DNA from 2 places in the Xanthomonas hyacinthi genome. Region 1 is predicted to be linked to the other one. Evidence: riboswitches for the same ligand, from Rfam matches in the RefSeq annotation. Region 1 holds a riboswitch; the other holds the start of a gene.
What was found. Region 1 has a riboswitch for cobalamin ahead of metE (5-methyltetrahydropteroyltriglutamate--homocysteine S-methyltransferase). Riboswitches for the same ligand answer to the same signal wherever they lie in the genome.

Region 2: another riboswitch for cobalamin. It lies ahead of btuB (TonB-dependent vitamin B12 receptor); the one in region 1 lies ahead of metE (5-methyltetrahydropteroyltriglutamate--homocysteine S-methyltransferase).

Annotation. Positions count from the first base shown of each region.
Region 1 is NZ_CP043476.1:2,089,053-2,092,475, forward strand. It holds gene metE (5-methyltetrahydropteroyltriglutamate--homocysteine S-methyltransferase) at 1-2,279, opposite strand, end outside; cobalamin riboswitch at 2,493-2,746, opposite strand; partial or broken gene FZ025_RS09450 (IS5/IS1182 family transposase) at 3,109-3,267, shown strand; gene FZ025_RS09455 (MFS transporter) at 3,356-3,423, opposite strand, start outside.
Region 2 is NZ_CP043476.1:1,253,498-1,256,920, forward strand. It holds gene bioD (dethiobiotin synthase) at 1-51, opposite strand, end outside; gene FZ025_RS05740 (GAF domain-containing protein) at 156-638, shown strand; gene FZ025_RS05745 (TfoX/Sxy family protein) at 646-1,089, shown strand; cobalamin riboswitch at 1,116-1,333, shown strand; gene btuB (TonB-dependent vitamin B12 receptor) at 1,444-3,315, shown strand; gene FZ025_RS22675 (hypothetical protein) at 3,422-3,423, opposite strand, start outside.

The sequences.
Region 1 (3,423 bases):
GCCTGCTGCATGCGCAGCTGCTTGGCTGCGGCCACCATCGCTTCCAGCGCGCTGCGCGTTTCCGGCCAGCCGCGGGTCTTCAACCCGCAATCCGGATTGACCCACAGCTGCTGCGGATCCAGCACCGCCCGCGCCTTGTCCAACAGTTGCACCATCTCCTGCGTGCTGGGCACGCGCGGCGAGTGGATGTCGTACACGCCCGGGCCGATCGCGTTCGGATAGCGGAAGCGCACGAACGCGTCGAGCAGTTCCATCCGCGAGCGCGAGGTTTCGATCGAGATCACGTCCGCATCCATCGCCGCCACCGCCTCGATGATGTCGTTGAACTCCGAATAGCACATGTGGGTATGGATCTGGGTCGCGTCGCGCACCCCGGCGGCGGCGATGCGGAAGCACTGCACCGCCCAGTCCAGGTACGCCTGCCAGTCGGCGCGGCGCAGCGGCAGGCCTTCGCGGATCGCCGGCTCGTCGATCTGGATCACGCCGATGCCGGCGGCCTCCAGATCGCGCACCTCGTCGCGCAGCGCCAGCGCGATCTGCCGGCAGGTCTGCGCGCGTTCCTGGTCGTCGCGCACGAACGACCACTGCAGCACCGTCACCGGCCCGGTCAGCATGCCCTTCATCGGCTTGTCGGTCAGCGACTGCGCGTACTGGGTCCAGCGCAGCGTCATCGGCGCCGGACGCTGCACGTCGCCGTAGATGATCGGCGGCTTCACGCAGCGCGAGCCGTAGCTCTGCACCCAGCCATGCCTGGTGAAGGCGAAGCCGTCGAGCTGCTCGCCGAAGTATTCGACCATGTCGTTGCGCTCGAACTCGCCGTGCACCAGCACGTCCAGCCCGATCTGCTCCTGCGCGCGCACGCAGCGTTCGGTCTCCGCCGCCAGGAACGCGTCGTACTCGGCATCGCCGAGCTTGCCCGCCTTGTGCTGCGCCCGCGCCTGCCGCACCTGCGCGGTCTGCGGGAACGAGCCGATGGTGGTGGTCGGGTAGGCCGGCAGCCGCAGCGCCGCCTGCTGCGCATCGCGCCGCTGCGGATACGGCGATTGCCGGCGTCCGGCGTCCTCGCTCAGCGCCGCCACCCGCCGGGCCACGTCCGGGCGATGCACGCGCGCGGACGCGCGCCGCGTCGCCAGCGCCTCGCGCGCCGCGTCCAGCTCGGCCTGCGCATGCGGCAGCTCCTGCAGCGCGTCGGCCAGCGTGCGCAGCTCCTGCAGCTTCTGCCTGGCGAAGGCCAGCCATGTGGACAATTCGCGGTCCAGCGTCTTTTCCTGCTCCAGGTCCACCGGCACGTGCAGCAGCGAGCACGACGGCGCCAGCCACAGGCGCTCGCGGCCGACATGCCCGGCCGCGTAGCGCGCCAGGGTCAGCGCAGTGTCCAGCGGCGTGCGCCACACGTTGCGGCCGTTGACCAGCCCGGCCGACAGCACGCGCCCGGCCGGCAGCGCCTGCAGCACCGCGTCCAGCTGCGCCACGCCGCGCACCAGGTCCACGTGCAGGCCGTCCACCGGCAGCGCCGCGGCCAATTCCAGGTTGTCGCCCAGCTCGCCGAAATACGTGGTCAGCAGCAGCTTCGGCCGCGGCGCCTGGGCCAGGAACGCATAGGCGCGGCGATAGGCCTCGCGCGCGGCGGCGTCCAGGTCCAGCACCAGCGCCGGCTCGTCGATCTGCACCCAGTTGGCGCCGGCCGCGTCGAGCTGCTGCAGCAGTTCGGCGTAGACCGGCAGCAGGCTGTCCAGCAGCGCCCAGCGATCGCTGCCGTCCACGGTCTTGGACAGCAGCAGGAAGGTCACCGGCCCGATCAGCACCGGCCGCGTGGTGATGCCCAGCGCCTTGGCTTCCAGGAACTCGGCCAGCGGCTTGTCGCCGCGCAGGCGGAAATGCTGGCGCCGCGCCAGTTCCGGCACCAGGTAGTGGTAGTTGGTGTCGAACCACTTGGTCATTTCCAGCGCGTGCAGGTCCAGGCCGTCCTCCTGCGTGCCGCGCGCCATCGCGAAGTAGCCGGCCAGCGGATCGGCATCGGCCAGCGCGCGGTAGCGCTGCGGGATCGCATCGAACAGGAACGCGGTGTCGAGCATCGCGTCGTACAGGCTGAAGTCGTTGCTGGGCGGCAGCTCCACCCCGGCCTCGACCTGCAGCCGCCAGTGCCGCTGGCGCAGCTGCCGCGCCGTGTCTTGCAGGTTGGCGCCATCGGTGTCGCGGCGCCAGTAGCTTTCCAGCGCACGCTTGAGCTCGCGCCGCGCGCCGATGCGCGGGAAGCCCAGGTTGGTCACGATCGTCATTTGCGTTTCCTCATTGCGTTCATAGGCATTGAGGAACGAAGGAACCGCGCGCCGTCCGCCCGTTCGCACGGGACGCCCGCCACGCCAGCGACCTTCGCCCCCGCGGGCGAACCGGCGCCACGCGGGCAGGCGGAAGAACGTGGCGCGGCGCAGGGCCGCGGCACGGCTTCCGGCCGCCTCCCCGCGGAGACGCCAGGTCGAATCGGAGGACGCACAGGTCCTCCGGCCGGGGCCGGTATTCGGGCTGATGGACGAGCGCACCGTGCCGGCTGCGCGCCTACTGTCCGCCGCTTCCCAGGCCGGCATGCGCCGGCCCAGTGCCATTGACGGAGGTCGTTTCCATTCACCGCTGCGGGGCAGCTCCGGAATGGGCAGGCGCTTGCGGCGCCGGCCTTCACCGGATTCCCGTTTAAATCCATCCCTTCATCCGAATGAAGCGATGGATACCTTCGGCGAGCGCACGATAGGCCGGATGCGGCGGCGGGTCAAGCGACCTGTGGATTTGCGGGGGACGCGCCGGCGGCGCACAGCGAACGTGTAGTCTTTCCAAAACCTATGAACCGACGCTTCTCCTGCAGACGACAGCGCAGCACCGCACGGCCGCGCCCGATGCCGCTTTCACTCACGACTTCCGATGTGTCCGCGTGCTACGCCTCGCTGAGCCTGTCTGTCGTCCCAATGCTGGAACGGGTAGAAAGCATCGTATTTTCAATTGCTTAAGTTGGCCCGTGTGCAGCGCGTGCGCACTTCATCAACGACCAATAACTTATCCGTAAATAGTGTGACCTGTCGATGCGCGCCGCATTCGGCGCGGCGCCGGAGCGAGATCTTGGCGAAACGTGACGAGTCGTGGGTGGTCGCCGATGCGTTCTGGCGTCGTGTGGAGCCGCTGATTCCCGCACGCGCGACAGCGGACACGATCTACGTGCGCAAGCCGGATGCCGGCCGGCCACCGAAACCGGCTCGACTGGTATTTGAGGCCATCGTCGCCCGAGTCGAAGATAGGCGCTGATTTTGTTATCGCTACTTGATTCAACATTCGATGATTTCCTCTTCCCAACACGACTCTCATTGCCTCAGAGTGCCGCTGCTCTTCGGTTGATCCGATGCCGAACCGCTAAAAGCGCGCCAGCTACGATCAGCA
Region 2 (3,423 bases), 840 kb from region 1:
CTTGCCGATGCCGGTATCGGTGCCGGTGACGTAGAAAGCGGGGAAGCGCATCGTGGCAGGATCCTCGAGGTCGGCGCATGCGGCGCGGGCGCGCAGGATAGCCGGGGCCGGGCGCCGGCGCACAGGCCGCCATCGGCCGCTGCTAGACTCGCGCGATGTTCGCTTCCTCTACGCTCACCGGCAGCAGGCCGGAACAGTACGCCCAGCTGCTCGCCCAGGCCCGCGCCCTGGTCAGCGGCGAACCCGACCGCATCGCCAATGCCGCCAACCTGGCGGCGCTGGTGTACCACGCGCTGCCGCGGTTGAACTGGGTCGGCTTCTACCTGTACGACGGCAAGGAGCTGGTGGTCGGGCCGTTCCAGGGCCTGCCCGCGTGCGTGCGCATCCCGCTGCACAAGGGCGTATGCGGCGCCGCCGCCAGCACTGGCCAGACCCAGCGCATCGACGACGTGGAGGCCTTTCCCGGGCATATCGCCTGCGATGCGGCCTCGCGCTCGGAGCTGGTGGTGCCGCTGCTGCGCGACGGCGAGCTGATCGGCGTGTTCGATCTGGACAGCCCGGACCTGGCGCGCTTCGACGCCGACGACCAGCACGGCCTGGAGGCGATCGCCCTGGTCTTCGTCGACGCGCTGCGATGAGCCGGCGATGAGCACCGAGAGACTGCGCAACATCGGTCCCAAGAGCGCGGCCTGGCTGCGTCAGGTCGGCCTGCGCACGCAGGAGGATCTGGCTGCGGCCGGTGCGGTGGCCGCGTTCCTGAAGGTCAAGCGCGCCGGCTTCAAGCCCAGCCTCAACCTGCTGTATTCGCTGGAAGGGGCGCTGACCGGCTGCCACTGGCAGGAACTGCCCGAGGCGCGGCGCACGCAACTGCTCGGCGAACTGGAAGCCGCAACGGCGCAGCTGCCGGCGCAGCGCGGCCTGCCGGTGGCCGGACCGGTGGCCACCACCCATTTCGACCGCGACGGCGACCGCAGCGACACGCCCTATGCCGAGGACGCGCACGACGCCTCCGGCGGCCATGCGCACGACGCCGAGCACGACCACGAACGCGACGCCGACGGCCACGCCAGCGAGCGCGACGACGACTGATCCGCGCGCAACAGCGGCGATCGCGTACAATCGCGCCGCTTCAAGGTGACCTGCCGGCTCCGGCCTGCAGGTTGAAACGGGAAGCCGGTGCGTCTTGCGACAAGGCCGGCGCTGCCCCCGCAACGGTAAGCGATCCGCGCTGACGACTTGCGCCACTGTGCCTTGGGCATGGGAAGGCGTCGCAGCCGGGAGTGCCGACTCCCAGATCGCCAGCCCGGAGACCGGCCTTGCAGTCCACTGGTTGCGATGCGGAGGGCGTCGCGGCGTGCCGCGCCGCGTCCGACGCCGTCCGCCTGCACCTTCCGTTCGCGACTCCACCGCCGTCACAGCGCGCCCGCGCGCCGGAGTTGCCCCATGTCGTCCCGCCTGCTTTCGGTCGCGATCGCGTCCGCCCTGTCCCTGCCCTCGCTGGCGCTCGCCGCCGATGCCGCCACCGACCTGGACCAGGTCCTGGTCACCGCCACCCGCACCCAGATCTCGGTGGAGGACAGCGTGGTCCCGGCGCAGGTGATCGACCGCGCCGAGATCGAGCGCAGCCAGGCGACGTCGCTGGCGCAGCTGCTGCAGGGCCGCGCCGGCATCGGCGTGTCCAACCAGGGCGGGCTGGGCAAGCTGACCACGCTGAGCCTGCGCGGCAGCGAATCGGACCACGTGCTGGTGCTGGTGGACGGCGTGCGCATCGGCTCGGCCAGCGCCGGCCTGGCCGCGTTCCAGGACCTGCCGCTGAGCCAGATCGAGCGCATCGAGATCGTGCGCGGCCCGCGCTCGAGCCTGTACGGCTCCGATGCGATCGGCGGCGTGATCCAGATCTTCACCCGCCGCGGCGGCCAGGGCCTGCAGCAGAACCTGAGCCTGGGCGCCGGCAGCCACGGCCTGCGCGAGGCCAGCGCCGGCTTCAGCAACCGCGGCGAACGCGGCTGGCTGTCGGTGCAGGGCGGCTACCAGAAGACCGACGGCATCAACGCCTGCAACGGCTCGGCCAGCCTGTTCGCCGGCTGCTATGTCGACCAGCCGGACCGCGACGGCTACCGCAACACCTCGCTCAGCGCGCGCGGCGGCTATGCGCTGAGCGACAGCCTGCGCATCGAAGGCCAGGCGCTGAACATCGACAGCCGCAACGAGTACGACGGCGATGCGCTGTTCGCCGGCAACGAGGCCGACAACACCCAGCAGGTGTTCGGCGGCAAGCTCGACTGGACCCCGTCCGCGCGCGTGCACCTGGCCGCGCAGCTCGGCCGCAACACCGACCAGGCCGACAGCTACTACCACGCGCCCGGCAGCAGCACCCGCAGCTTCGTCAGCACCTTCGACAGCCGCCGCGACAGCGCCTCGCTGCAGGGCGACTTCGGCCTGGCAGAAGGCCAGCTACTCAGCGCCGGCGCCGACTGGCAGCGCGAGGAAGTCACCGGCAGCACCGCCTACGACGTCGACCAGCGCGACAACACCGGCGTGTTCGCCGAGTACCAGGGCCGCTTCGGCGCGCAGCAGGTGCAGGCCAGCGTGCGCAGCGACGACAACGAGCAGTTCGGCCAGCACACCACCGGCAGCCTGGGCTGGGGCCTGGCGCTGGACGGCGGCTTCAAGCTCACCGCCAGCCTCGGCACCGGCTTCAAGGCGCCGACCTTCAACGACCTGTACTACCCGTTCGCCGGCAATCCGCAACTGAAGCCGGAGAAGTCCAAGAGCGGCAACCTGGGCGTGGCGCAGTACGCCGACAGCTGGAACTGGACGTTCAACGTCTACGAGACCCGGGTCGACGACCTGATCTCCTACGATGCCGCCAGCTTCCTGCCGGTCAACGTGGACGAAGCGCGGATCCGCGGCGCCGAGCTGACCGGCTACGCGACGCTGGCCGGCTGGGAACTGTCGGCGCAACTCAGCCACACCGATCCGCGCAACCGCAGCGACGGCGCCAACCGCGACAACTGGCTGGCGCGACGCGCGCAGGACACCGCGCGGCTGGACGTGGACCGCGGCTTCGGCCCGGTCAAGCTCGGCGTCACCGCCTTCGGCAGCGGCCACCGCTACGACGACGCGGCCAACAGCCTGCGCCTGGCCGGCTACGGCACCGTGGACCTGCGCGTGGAATACGCGTTCACGGCGGACTGGACGCTGCAGGCCAAGGCCAGCAACGTGTTCGATCGCGACTACCAGACCATCAGCTGGTACAACCAGCCGGGCCGCGAGTACGCGCTGACCCTGCGCTACGCGCCGGCGGCGCGCTGAGCCCCCGCAGCGGGCTGCGCCATGCGGCGCGGCCCGCTGCACATGCATTCATCGCAGGCATCCGCGCGCAAGTGCGGCATGTCGCGCGCGCCCTCGGGTTCGACGATC